Regions from separate parts of the Kitasatospora sp. NBC_01287 genome, predicted to be linked through region 3. Evidence: riboswitches for the same ligand, from Rfam matches in the RefSeq annotation. Region 3 holds a riboswitch; each other region holds the start of a gene.

The links. A riboswitch is a leader RNA that binds a small molecule or an ion and turns the genes downstream of it on or off. The one in region 3 is predicted to bind S-adenosylmethionine.
Region 1: it holds a riboswitch for S-adenosylmethionine, as region 3 does, so the genes downstream of both, OG455_RS29250 (aminotransferase class V-fold PLP-dependent enzyme) here and OG455_RS39620 (amino acid ABC transporter permease) in region 3, are expected to answer to the same signal.
Region 2: it holds a riboswitch for S-adenosylmethionine, as region 3 does, so the genes downstream of both, thrC (threonine synthase) here and OG455_RS39620 (amino acid ABC transporter permease) in region 3, are expected to answer to the same signal.

What each region holds. Positions count from the first base shown of each region.
Region 1 is NZ_JAPEPB010000001.1:6,688,293-6,692,495, forward strand. Features, by position in the region: gene OG455_RS29240 (hypothetical protein) at 1-78, shown strand, start outside; gene trpD (anthranilate phosphoribosyltransferase) at 236-1,309, shown strand; SAM riboswitch class IV at 1,424-1,543, shown strand; gene OG455_RS29250 (aminotransferase class V-fold PLP-dependent enzyme) at 1,594-2,970, shown strand; gene OG455_RS29255 (Lrp/AsnC ligand binding domain-containing protein) at 2,978-3,259, opposite strand; gene OG455_RS29260 (rhomboid family intramembrane serine protease) at 3,256-4,059, opposite strand.
Region 2 is NZ_JAPEPB010000001.1:4,207,504-4,211,706, forward strand. Features, by position in the region: gene OG455_RS17805 (cold-shock protein) at 88-291, opposite strand; gene OG455_RS17810 (ubiquitin-like small modifier protein 1) at 837-1,115, opposite strand; gene thrC (threonine synthase) at 1,220-2,503, opposite strand; SAM riboswitch class I at 2,521-2,650, opposite strand; gene OG455_RS17820 (glucosyl-3-phosphoglycerate synthase) at 2,802-3,824, shown strand; gene OG455_RS17825 (trehalose-6-phosphate synthase) at 3,871-4,203, shown strand, end outside.
Region 3 is NZ_JAPEPB010000002.1:589,887-594,089, reverse strand. Features, by position in the region: gene OG455_RS39635 (LLM class flavin-dependent oxidoreductase) at 1-229, opposite strand, end outside; gene OG455_RS42310 (putative leader peptide) at 553-717, opposite strand; gene OG455_RS39630 (GNAT family N-acetyltransferase) at 813-1,589, opposite strand; SAM riboswitch class IV at 2,087-2,196, shown strand; gene OG455_RS39625 (putative leader peptide) at 2,156-2,341, shown strand; gene OG455_RS39620 (amino acid ABC transporter permease) at 2,626-3,705, shown strand; gene OG455_RS39615 (amino acid ABC transporter ATP-binding protein) at 3,777-4,203, shown strand, end outside.

The DNA of each region.
Region 1 (4,203 bases), on a different contig from region 3:
GTGGACCCGGTCGCGCTCGCCGAGGCGGTGGCCACGCTGCTGCGGGCCAGGGTCGAGGCGCGCACCCTGGCGCGCTGACCGGTCCGGTCGGAGCTGGACAGGCGGCCGCTCCCTCGCGGGGCGGCCGTCTCAGCAGGAGAGAAGGGCTGCCGCGGGTGCCGCGGCGGCCCTTCGCCGGTCGCTAGGCTGGCCGCATCCCTCAGTGACGAACACCGGATGCGAGCTGGAGTCGGCCATGGTGAATGTGAACCCTGCGAACGGCGGTAGCGACCCCGTGCAGGTGGTCCGCACCTGGCCCGACCTGCTGAGCACCCTGCTCGACGGAGCCGATCTCTCCCAGCAGGACACCGCCTGGGCGATGGACCGGATCATGAGCGGTGAGGCCAGCCCGGTGCAGGTGGCCGGCTTCATGGTCGCGCTGCGGGCCAAGGGCGAGACGGTGGCGGAGATCGCCGGACTGGTCGAGGCGATGTACGCGCACGCCGAGCCGCTGCACATTCCCGGCCCCGCCGTGGACATCGTCGGCACCGGCGGCGACCGGGCGAAGACCGTCAACATCTCCACCATGTCGGCCATCGTGGCGGCGGCGGCCGGGGCCAAGGTGGTCAAGCACGGCAACCGGGCGGCTTCCTCGGCCAGCGGCTCCTCCGACGTCCTGGAGCGGCTGGGGATCCGGCTGGACCTGAGCGCCCGGCGGGTGGCCGAGGTGGCCGAGGAGGTCGGCCTCACCTTCTGCTTCGCGGCCAAGTTCCATCCGGCGATGCGGCACGCCGCCCCGGCCCGCCGGGACCTCGGGGTGGCCACCGCCTTCAACATCCTGGGGCCGCTGACCAACCCGGCCCACGTCACCGCGCACGCGGTCGGCTGCTTCGACACCCGGCTGGCGGGCCTGATCGCCGGGGTGCTGGCCGAGCGCGGCTCCTCGGCGCTGGTCTTCCGCGGCGAAGACGGGCTGGACGAGCTCACCGTCTGCGCCACCTCACGGGTCTGGGTGGTGCGGCAGGGGAGCGTCACCGAGACCGTGCTCGACCCGCGCGAGCTGGGCATCGAGCTGGTGGGCATCGAGGAGCTGCGCGGCGCGGACGCCGAGTACAACGCGGGCGTGGCGCGGCGGGTGCTGGCCGGCGAGCGCGGTCCGGTGCGCGACGCGGTGGTGCTGAACTCGGCGGCGGCGCTGGTCGCGCTGGAGCTGACCGGGGCACCGCTGGTCGAGCAGTTGGCCGCCGCGATGACCCGCACCACCGAGGCGATCGACTCCGGAGCGGCGCAGGACACGCTCAAGCGCTGGGCCGAGGCCACCGCGCGCTGACCCCCCGTCAACGCCGTCGCGCCCGCCGACCCCTGGGGTCGGCGGGCGCCCTGCTGTCCGCATGCTGGAACGTCGTTTGACCACGCTTCGGGCACTGACCTAGAGTCTGCGACAGGTCATGAGTGACAGCGCGACAAGCCCCAGCTTGCTGTCCGGCAACCCTCCGTCCGTGGCGGGGTGCCCTGGGTGAAGACCAGGCCAGGCGGCGACAGGTCCGCACGGCAAGCGCGGACCACCGGCATTGTCACACTCCCGGGGTCCTGACCCCGAAGGAGTGCACACCCATGTCCACCTCTGTCGACCTCTGCGCCCCGCTCGCCGTCCTCGGTGCCGATGTCCAGGTCCCGCTGGTCTCCGGTGAGAAGGTCGCCTACGCCGCCCTCGACTACGCGGCCAGCTCGCCGGCCCTGCAGCGGGTCTGGGACGAGGTCGCCGCCTACGCCCCGTACTACGGCAGCGTGCACCGCGGCGCCGGCTACCTCTCGCAGCTCTCCACCGACCTCTTCGAGCAGAGCCGGCGCACCGTCGCCGACTTCCTCGACCTGCGCGAGGGCGACCAGGTGGTCTTCACCCGGGCCACCACCGACTCGCTCAACCTGCTGGCGGGCGCGCTGCCCGCGGGCACCCGGGTCTACGCCTTCGAGACCGAGCACCACGCCTCGCTGCTGCCCTGGGCCCAGGCCGGCCTGCCGGTCAGCTACCTGCGGGCACCGCGCTCGCCCGAGGAGGCGGTGGCCGCGCTCGCCGAGGCGCTGGCGGCCTCCAACCCGGCCGAGCAGGCCGGCCCGCGGCTGCTCTGCGTCACCGGCGCCTCCAACGTCACCGGCGAGCTGTGGCCGGTGGCCGAGCTGACCCGGGTCGCGCACCAGCACGGTGCGCGGGTGGTGCTGGACGCCGCGCAGCTGGCCCCGCACCACCGGGTCTCGGTGCGCGAGCTGGACGTGGACTGGGTCGCCTTCTCCGGCCACAAGCTCTACGCCCCGTTCGGCGCGGGTGTGCTGGCCGGGCGCAGCGACTGGCTGGACGCGGCCGAGCCCTACCTGGCCGGCGGCGGCGCCTCGCGCACGGTGGCCCGGGAGGCGGACGGCTCGGTGGCGGTGGAGTGGCACCAGGGCCCGGCGCGGCACGAGGCCGGCTCGCCGAACGTGATCGGCGCCTATGCCATCGCCGCCGCCTGTCGGGCGCTGACCGAGGCCGGCTTCGAGGCGCTCCAGGCGCGCGAGCAGCGGCTGATCGAGCGGCTGACGGCCGGCCTGGCCGAGATCCCCGAGGTCCAGGTGCTCAGCCTGTTCGGCACCGGGGCGGCCCGGGTCGGCGTGCTCTCCTTCGTGGTGCGGGGCTGGAACAGCTCGCACTTCTCGGCGGCGCTCTCGGCCGAGTACGGGATCGGGGTGCGGGACGGCCTGTTCTGCGCGCACCCGCTGGTGCGCACGCTGCTCGGCGGCGAGTCGCCGGCCGGCCAGGTCTCGGAGTGCGGGGCGCCTGAGCCCTCGCTGCCGGGGGAGCGCAGCCTGAACGCGATCCGGGTCAGCTTCGGGGCCGGCACCCCCGAGGAGCACATCGAGCGGTTCCTGGGCGCGGTGCGCGAGCTGGTCAGCGACGGCGCCCGGTGGAACTACCGCAACGAGGGCGGGCGCTGCGTCGCCGACACCCGGCGCTGAGCGGGCGTCAGCCGTCCAGGCCGAGCGCGAACGCGGCCTCCAGGTCGTGCTGCGAGTAGGTCCGGAAGGCGATCTGGGTCTCGGTGTGCGCGACCCCGGGCACCTTGTTGAGCCGGCCGGGGATCACGTCGGCCAGGTCGTCGTGGCGGCGCACCCGCACCATGGCGACCAGGTCGTAGCCACCGGTGACCGAGTAGACCTCACTGACCCCCTCGATCGCGGCGATCGCCTCGGCGATCTCCGGGATCTGGTCGACGCTGGTCCTGATGAGCACGATGGCGGTGATCACGGTTGGGCTCCTGGGCTGGGGCTCCCCCCGGTCGGGGGCCGGGGGAGGATGGGGCCAGGGTATCCGGCGCGCCTTCCCGCCACCCACAGGGCCAGGAAGCCGGCACTGAAGCCGATCACATGGGCCAGGTAGGCGACCCCGCTGCCGACCTGGCGCACCGACCACCACTGGACGGCGAACCAGAGGCCGAGCACCAGCCAGGCGGGCAGCCGCAGCGGCAGGAAGAGCAGCGCCGGGACCAGCGCCGTCACCCTGGCCCGCGGGTAGAGGCGCAGATAGCCGCCGAGCACCCCGGCGATCGCGCCCGAGGCGCCGACCAGTGGGCGCAGCGAGTCCGGGCCGTGTCCGCCCAGGGCCGCGTAGCCGTACCCGGCCAGCACGCCGACGGCCAGGTAGAAGAGGAGGAAGCGCACCCGGCCGAAGCGCTCCTCGACGCCGGCGCCGAAGATGAAGAGGAAGAGCATGTTGCCCAGCAGGTGCAGCCAGCCGCCGTGCACGAAGAGCGAGGTGAGCACGGAGAGGGCCGGCACCTTGTGCGGAGTGGCCAGCAGCGGGCAGCCGGGCACCGGAGGAGTGAGCGCGGCCAGCTGGGCGGGGCTCAGCGGACGGTTGCTCAGCAGCTCGGCGGGGACCGCCCCCCAGCGCTGCTGGTAGTGCTGGGCGGCGCAGGCGCGCGCGGCCTCGGTCGCGCCGTACCGGGGGTTGACCCCGCTGGGGCCGGCCAGGAAGACCAGGCAGTTGAGCGCGATCAGGAGGTAGGTGACGAGCGGGGCGGGCTCGTCGGAGCGCTGGTCTGCCATGGCGCATCCATTCCGCGCCGGTGCGGCCGTGACACCGGGGTGTACGGCGAGCGGGTGAGCCTGCGCGCAGGCGTTCGAGAGGGCGGGAGCGCTGGTGGGAACCGGTATCCGGTGCCCGCCGTCTCAGCATCAGGCCCTAGGCTT
Region 2 (4,203 bases), on a different contig from region 3:
CAGCCCGCCCCGAGGTCGGGGACGGGATACGGGCCTGCCGCTGAACCACCAGCTCGGTGAGAGCCGAGGCTCCGAGGTTCGGAAAGGTCAGACCGCCGCGCGGACCATGTCCGCCTGCGGGCCCTTCTGCCCCTGGGAGATCTCGAACTCGACCCGCTGGCCCTCTTCAAGGGTGCGGTAGCCGTCCATCTGGATCGCGCTGTAGTGGACGAACACGTCCGCACCACCGTCGACCGCGATGAAGCCGTAGCCCTTCTCCGCGTTGAACCACTTGACGGTGCCCTGAGCCATTCCGAACTCCCCTAGTGCTGTGCTGGCCCTTCACGCACCCGCAGGTCACGGGCACGGGTCTGGCAGAGATGCCCGAGGAAACCCCCCTGGGCGCGCCCCTGCGTGCCGCACCGCCCCACCCCCGGAAGCCAGTTGGCGCCGACGGAGCAGGTGAATGCATCGACCGCGGCTGAATGTATCCGCATCGGCGCCCTGTGCAACAGGCCCACTGGACGCCAATTCGACCGGGGCGCCAAGGGATAGCAAGGGAGGAATGCGACAGAGCTCGCCATTTCGGTCCGGACATAGCGGACGAAACTCACGAATAGTCCAAAGAATTCTGACGAGTCGCCGACATGATTCAGGCGATACCTCGGCAGATGGCGTCTCAGGAGCCGGACAGCGCGAGCGGTACTCCAGCGCCGGGGCCGTCCCCGGGAGCCGGGAACAGCCTATGCCCTGCGGATGGCCGCCACGGACACGGCGCGGGGCGCCACGCCGAGCGCCGGATGTCCGGCACCGGGCACGACGCCCCGCTGACCCGCGCGACGGGCGCTGACCGGTCGTCAGCAGCCGCCCGCCACCGCCGGGATGATCGAGACCCCGGCGCCGTCCTCGACCCCGGTGGCCAGGCCCTCGGCGAACCGCACGTCGTCGTCGTTCACGTAGACGTTGACGAAACGGCGCAGCTTGCCGCTCTCGTCCAGGATCCGCTGGCCGATGCCGGGGTGGTTCTTCTCCAGGTCGGCGATGACCTCCTGCAGGGTGGCGCCCTCGGCGCTCACCTCGGCCCGGCCGTCGGTGTAGGTGCGCAGGATGGTCGGGATGCGGACGTTGGCGCTCATGGGGGTTGCTCCTCGCGGTGACGGAAGGCCGGGCGGCCGGGCAGGCCGGCGTGCTGGCGTGCTGGCGTGCTGACTGGCTGACTGGCTGGCGGGCTGACTGGTGGTCAGGAGGCCAGGCCGGCGGCCCGGAAGGACTCCAGGGTCGGCCGGATGGTGGCGGTCAGGCCGGCGTCGGCCACCGCGTCCAGCGTCTTCAGGCCGTCCCCGGTGTTGATCGCGACGGTCTCCTTGGCCGGGTCCAGCAGGCCGTTCTCGACCAGCTTCCTGAGCACGCCGATGGTCACCCCGCCCGCCGTCTCGGCGAAGATCCCCTCGGTCCTGGCCAGCAGCCTGATCGCGTCCACCACCTCGGCGTCGGTGACGTCCTCGACCGCGCCGCCGGTACGCCGGGCGATGTCCAGCACGTACGGGCCGTCGGCCGGGTTGCCGATCGCCAGCGACTTGGCGATGGTGTCCGGCTTGACCGGGCGGATCACGTCACGGCCGGCCTTGAAGGCCGCCGAGACCGGCGAGCAGCCGGCCGCCTGGGCCCCGAAGATCTTGTAGGGCCGGTCCTCGACCAGGCCCAGCTTGATCAGCTCCTGCAGCCCCTTGTCGATCTTGGTGAGCTGGGAGCCCGAGGCGATCGGGATCACCAGCTGCTCCGGCAGCCGCCAGCCGAGCTGCTCGCAGATCTCGTAGGCCAGGGTCTTGGAGCCCTCGCCGTAGTACGGGCGCAGGTTGACGTTGACGAAGCCCCAGCCCTCACCGGCCGGGTCGCCGATCAGCTCGGAGCAGAAGCGGTTCACATCGTCGTAGTTGCCCTCGATGCCGACCAGTTCGCCGCCGTAGACACCGGCCATCACGACCTTGCCCCGCTCCAGGTCGTGCGGGATGAAGACGCAGGACTTGAACCCGGCGCGGGCCGCGGCCGCGCCCACCGCGCCGGCCAGGTTGCCGGTGGATGAGCAGGAGAGGGTGGTGAAGTCGAAGGCGCGGGCGGCCTCGATGGCGCAGGCCACCACCCGGTCCTTGAAGGAGTGGGTGGGGTTGCCGGAGTCGTCCTTGACGTGCAGCTGAGCGGTGAAGCCGAGCTCGCGGCCCAGGTTGTCGGCCTTCACCAGCGGGGTCCAGCCCGGGTTGAGGTTGGGCTTGGCGGCGACGTCGGCGGGCACCGGCAGCAGCGGGGCGTAGCGCCAGATCGATGCCGGGCCGGCCTCGATCTGCTTGCGCAGCTGCTCGGCCTCGTAGCCGCCGAAGTCGTAGGCGATCTCCAGCGGGCCGAAGCACTCCAGGCAGGCGAAGCTGGGGCCGAGCGGGAACCGGGTGCCGCACTCGCGACAGGACAGCGCGGCGGCGGGGCCGAGGTCGACCGAAGGGACGGCGGGTGCGGGGGTAGCGGTAGCCATGGTGGCGGAGGCCTCTCTCCTCATCTTCCCCGTGACGCGGGCGCGCCACAGGACGGAATTGGCACCTGTCCCGCCGGGCCCCACGGGCCGGACGAGAAGGTTGCCGGGACGTCGACGGGCCGTTCCCTCAGTCCCTCTGGATGAGCTCTGTGAAGTTGTGGTCCTGCGCTGTGCTGGTCTTCCCTGGGGCCAACCCCGGCGTGCGAAGGTCTGACCGCAGTACGAAGACTGTATCCGAAGGCCGGGCACCTGGTCCCGACCGTCCGCAACGCGAGACGCGATGTACGAGGAGCGAGATTTGCCTGCCGAGCAGAACCCCGCGCCCCTTCCGGAGGTCGCCGACTGGCTACGCCGCCGGTCCTGGCGGGCGAGCGAGTGGTCGCCCGACCGACTGCTCGCCGCCAAGCGGGCCGCCGGGCCGGCCGGCACGGTGAGCGTGGTCCTGCCCGCGCTGGACGAGGAGTCCACGGTGGGCGACATCGTCGAGGTGATCCGGCGGGAGCTGATCGAGCGGCTGCCGCTGGTGGACGAGCTGGTGGTGGTCGACTCCGGGTCGGTGGACCGCACCGCCGAGGTGGCCGCGCGGGCCGGGGCCGCGGTGGTGCACCGGGACGAGGTCCTGCCCGACCTGCCGGCGGTGCCGGGCAAGGGCGAGGTGCTCTGGCGCTCGCTGCTGGTGACCAGCGGCTCGATCGTCTGCTTCATCGACGCCGACCTGCGCGAGTTCGACCCGGCCTTCGTCTGCGGCATCGTCGGACCGCTGCTCACCGAGCCCGACCTGCAACTGGTCAAGGCGATGTACGACCGGCCGCTGGAGACCGAGGGCGCGGTGGTGCCGGCCGGTGGCGGGCGGGTCACCGAGCTGGTCGCCCGCCCGCTGCTCAACCTGCACTGGCCCGAGCTGGCCGGCTTCGTGCAGCCGCTCGGCGGCGAGTACGCGGCCCGCCGCTCGCTGCTGGAGCGGCTGCACTTCCCGACCGGCTACGGGGTCGAACTCGGCCTGCTGGTGGACGCCCTGGAGCTGGTCGGACTGGACGCGCTGGCCCAGGTCGACGTCGGGGTGCGCCACCACCGCCACCAGGACAGCCAGGCGCTGGGCCGGATGGCCGCCACCATCTACCGCACCGCGCTGGAGCGGCTGGACCGCACCCACCGGCTGAAGGCCGCCGAGGACCTGGCCCGCCCGGTGCTCACCCAGTTCGACCGGGACGCGGACAGCCGGGAGTTCACCGCCCGCAGCCACCCGGTCACCGCGCTGGAGCGGCCCCCGATGATCGGGCTGGCGCAGTACCGGTCCCACCGCGAGCGCGGCCGGATGTGACCTAAGCCCTGGTTTGCGGCTCGCCCACCCCGGCAAGGTTGAACGTATGGCCGATCACACGACCACAGCGCGCGTCCTGGTGGCTTCCAATCGCGGCCCGGTCTCGTTCAGCAGTGCCCCGGACGGAACGCTGACCCTCAAGCGCGGCGGCGGCGGGCTGGTCTCGGGGCTCTCCGCGATCGACGACCCGAACACCGTCTGGGTCTGCGCCGCGCTCGGCCCGGCCGACCGGGAGGCCGTCGGGCGCTCTCCGCAGGGGCGGCTGGACCAGGGCGGCTTCGACGTCGGCGGACAGGCCGTCCGGATGCTGGACATCGATCCCGAGGTCTTCGACCACGCGTACAACGGCGTGGCCAACTCCACCCTCTGGTTCCTGCAC
Region 3 (4,203 bases):
GGTCGGTGCGGTCGTCGGGTGCCGAGGGGTCGGCGGACTGCAGGCTGAGCGAGTCCTCGATCGTCACGAAGTCCAGCAGGCCGCGCTCGGCCTCGGTGACCAGGTCGGTCCAGTAGCCGGCCGTGAACAGCTCGCCCGGCCGGGCGTCGGGCTCCCGCCAGGCGGCGGGGTGCCAGCCGGCGCCGTCGAGGGCGAGCGCCAGGTGGAGGGCGGGATGCGGTTGGGCCATGGACGGAGTCGCTTCCTGCTCGGTGGGCCGCCGCACGGGCGGGACGGCCGCGGGCGTGCCTCGGGGCGGCAGCGCGCGCGATGGGCGCGGTGCGCTGCGGGGGCACGGGTGGTGTGGGCGTGCGGGGAGTACGGGTGCGGGGAGGCGGCGTGCGAAGGGTCGGCGTGCGAGGAGTCGGCAGGCCTGGGCGTCAGGGCGCCGGGGAGCACCTGGAGGTCAACGGACCCGGGACGCGAGGGCGGCCCCGGTGCTGACAGTGGTGTCGGCGGCGGTGCCGGCGCACGCGGCCGGGACGTGGGGCCCGCAGGCGGGCCGGTGGTGCGTCAGGCCGGACACAGGGCGCTGGCGACACGCTGCAGGTCGATGTGCCGGCGCGAGTAGGCACCAGTGGCCCGACGCGCGATCAGGCAGCGGCCGCAGGAGTGGAGTTCGGCTCCCGGGCGTGCGTCCAGCGGTCTCGTCCTCGTCACCTGCGCCGCACCCCCCATCGCCTCGTCACCTCGTCAGCTGCGTGCACCGTATAACCGCCCCGGTGGCGAAAACAATCCCCGTCGGTTCGGGACGAATCGCGAGGCCCCGGCGGTCAGGGGCGCGCCTCGGGCCCGGTGGCGGGGACCCGGACGGAGCGGAAGCCGACCCGGCGGCGCAGTTCGAAGCCGAGGGACTCGTAGAGCCGGATCGCGTCGGTGTTGCTCGCGGCCGCGTGCAGGAACGGCGTCTCGCCCCGGGCCCGGATGCCGGCCGCGACCGCGTGCACCAGCCGGGTGGCCAGCCCCTGCCCGCGGTGGCCCTCGGCCGTGCAGACGGCGCTGATCTCGGTCCAGCCCGGCGGGTGCAGTCGCTCACCGGCCATCGCCACCAGCACACCGCCGCGCCGGATCCCGAGGTAGTGGCCGAGCGCGATGGTGCGCGGCAGGAACGGGCCGGGCTTGGCCCGCTCCACCAGCGCGAGCATCTCCGGCACATCGGCCGGACCCAGCGGGATGGCCTCGTCGTCGGGCGCGGCGGCGACGCCCGCGTCCACCAGTTGGACCCCGGCGAGGTCCATCACGACCTCCCACCCCGCGGGAGCGGAGCCCAGGATCCCCGTCACCGGCACCACGGCGCCGGGCCCGAAGAGCGCGGCCACGTCGCGCCAGGTCTGCTCGTCCGGCCGTTCCGGCAGGGCGGCGAACGGCGAGACGTCGACCGGGTAGCGGAGCACCTCGCCGCGCCGCTCGGCCAGGTGCGCGTGCGCCCCCAGCAGGGCGGCGCGGACGGGGTTGTCCAGCGGGTGCGGGGCGGCGGGCGGGACGGGGTGCCCCGGACCTGGTGCGGCGTCGGCGTCGGCGGTGAGCAGGTGGGAGGTGGGCGTGGGCATGCGGTTCCACTCCTCGGTGTCTTCTCGAAGGTGCTGGGGCGGCGCCGGCCCACCCTCGCGGATCGCGAAGGGCGTTGTCGGCGGCTGGAGTTGCGGGGGTTCGCGGAAGGCATCCGCGTCGCGGTAGTTCCCGCGCGGTCGGGGGCGGATGCGTCAGGTCACCGGTGGGTCGGCGTCAGGTCGGCGGCCGGAACGGCGGCGGATCACCGGCGGGTCGGTGGCGGGTCGGTGGCGACGCGGGTCGGTGGCGACGCGGGTCAGCGGCGACAGAGGCCGGTCGGCGCCCCGGTGTTGTCCAGCCAGCGCCGCCGCACCAGTGCCGGGCAGGCCAAGCGCGGCCATCCGGAACGCAGTTGGCGTGTGCTCATACCCGGCCTGTCTGGATCGGTACCACGGGGAGGAACAACCGTACCGCTCGTGTCCGTGCTGGTCGGATGCGACCTCCACCACACCGGTGGGGATTGCCCAGGGCCGGGCGAGCGGTTAACGTGAGCCCCGGTCATGAGCGTCAGCGTCAAGCCCTGGCTCGCTGACCGGCAACCCTCGTCCGCGGTGGGGTGCTCCAGGTGACGACCCGACAGGACGAGGTGTCCGGTAAGCGCGCGGCCCACGGGCCAGGCAACTGGGAGGTGATCGACATGCACGCACGGCACCGCAGCACGACGCCGCGCCCGCACGGGTCCTTCCAGGCCCGGGTCGCCCGGCGCCACGTCGATCTGCTCCGGGTGAGCAGCGCCCTCTGTCGCGGTTGAGCGACGCCGGCCCCGTGCCGCCGCTGACCTGACCGGAGCCGACCTGAGCTGCTTCGACCTGACCTGACCTGGTTCCGCCGGGTCCGACCCGGTCCGGTCCGGTCCGTCCGACCTCTGCCCGGCCCTGCCCCGACCTGAGTGTCGGCCGAAGGCCGGTGCCCCGCCGAACCGCCGCCGCGCAGGCGCGGTCGGGCCGATCACCCGTACCCCGGCCGCACCCGCGGCGCACGGTCCAGGGTGCCCTCCGATGCCCGGGTTTCCTCGACCCCGCTGGAGCTCCTCCGATGAACGAACCACCCCCCTCCCTCCTCACAGGCGCCCGAGGGCCGTCCGGCCTCGGGCTCGCCCCCGGGTCCGCGGTGGCCTCCGGGTCCGTGCCGGCGCCGACCTCGCCGGGGTCCGCTGCCGAACAGTCCACCACCCAACGGCCCACCGCCGAGCGGCCGCTGCCCGCGGAGCGGGTGATCCCGCTGCGCCATCCCGGCCGGTGGCTGGCGACCGCGGTGGTCGTCGTGCTGGTCGCGCAGTTCGCCCACGGCCTGGTGACCAACCCGTTCTACCAGTGGGACCGGTTCCGCTACTGGTTCGTCCGTCCGGTGATCATGAACGGGCTGGTCGTCACCCTGGAGGTCACGGCGCTGAGCGCGGTGCTCGGGCTCGTGGGCGGCATCCTGCTGGCACTGGGCCGCCTGTCGAAGAGCCCGGTGCTGCGGGCGGTCAGCTGGACGTACGTCTGGCTCTTCCGCTCGGTGCCGCTGATCGTGGTCCTGCTGATCCTCTACAACGCCAGCGCGCTGTACCGCACGCTGAGCCTGGGTGTGCCGTTCGGGCCGGGCTTCGTGCACTTCGACGAATCGGCCCTGGCCACCGACCTGGTGGTGGCGACCGTCGGCCTGAGCCTCAACGAGGCCGCCTACGCCTGCGAGGTGGTCAGGGCCGGGATCCTCTCGGTCGACCAGGGCCAGCACGAGGCGGCCGCGGCTCTCGGGCTGCCCAGGCGCTACCAGTTCACCCGGATCATCCTGCCCCAGGCGCTGCGGGCCATCGTCCCCTCCTACGTCAACCAGCTGATCGGGCTGATCAAGGGCACCTCGCTGGTCTTCTACGTCTCGCTGCTGGACCTCTTCGGCGAGGTCCAGAGCATGGGCAGCACCTACCCGGGGGACGTGGTGCCGCTGCTGATGGTGGCCACCGTCTGGTACGTGCTGCTGACCAGCGTCGTGTCGGTCGCGCAGTACTACGTGGAGCGCCACTACTCGCGCGGCGCGCTGCGCACCGTCCCACCGACGCCCCTGCAGCGGCTGCGGGCGGGCCTGCGCGAGCTGCGGACCCGCGCCACCGAGTCCGGGGCGGTGCGCGGATGAGCGCCGTGACGTCGAACGGGAGGGGCGGGGTCGTGAACGCGGTCGGGACGGAGGTGATCGAGGCCGATGAGGTGCGGCCGGCGGCGGTCCAGGTCCACGGCGTGCACAAGTGGTACGGCACGCACCGTGCGCTCGACGCCGTGGACCTGACCGTGGAGGCCGGGCAGGTCGCGGTGATCCTGGGACCGTCCGGGTCGGGCAAGTCGACGCTGCTGCGCACGATCAACCACCTGGAGAAGCCGGACGCGGGCCACGTCAGCGTCAGCGGTGAGCTGATCGGCGTGCGCCGGCAGGGCACCCGGCTCAAGGAGCTGAGCGAACGGGCGATCCTGGCCCAGCGTGGCCGGATCGGCTTCGTGTTCCAGCACTTCAACCTCTTCCCGCACCTGAGCGCGCTCGACAACGTCGCCGCCGCACCGGTGGCGACCGGTCGCGTCGGCCGGGCCGAGGCACGTGAGCTGGCCCTGGGCCTGCTGACCCGGGTCGGGCTCGCGGACA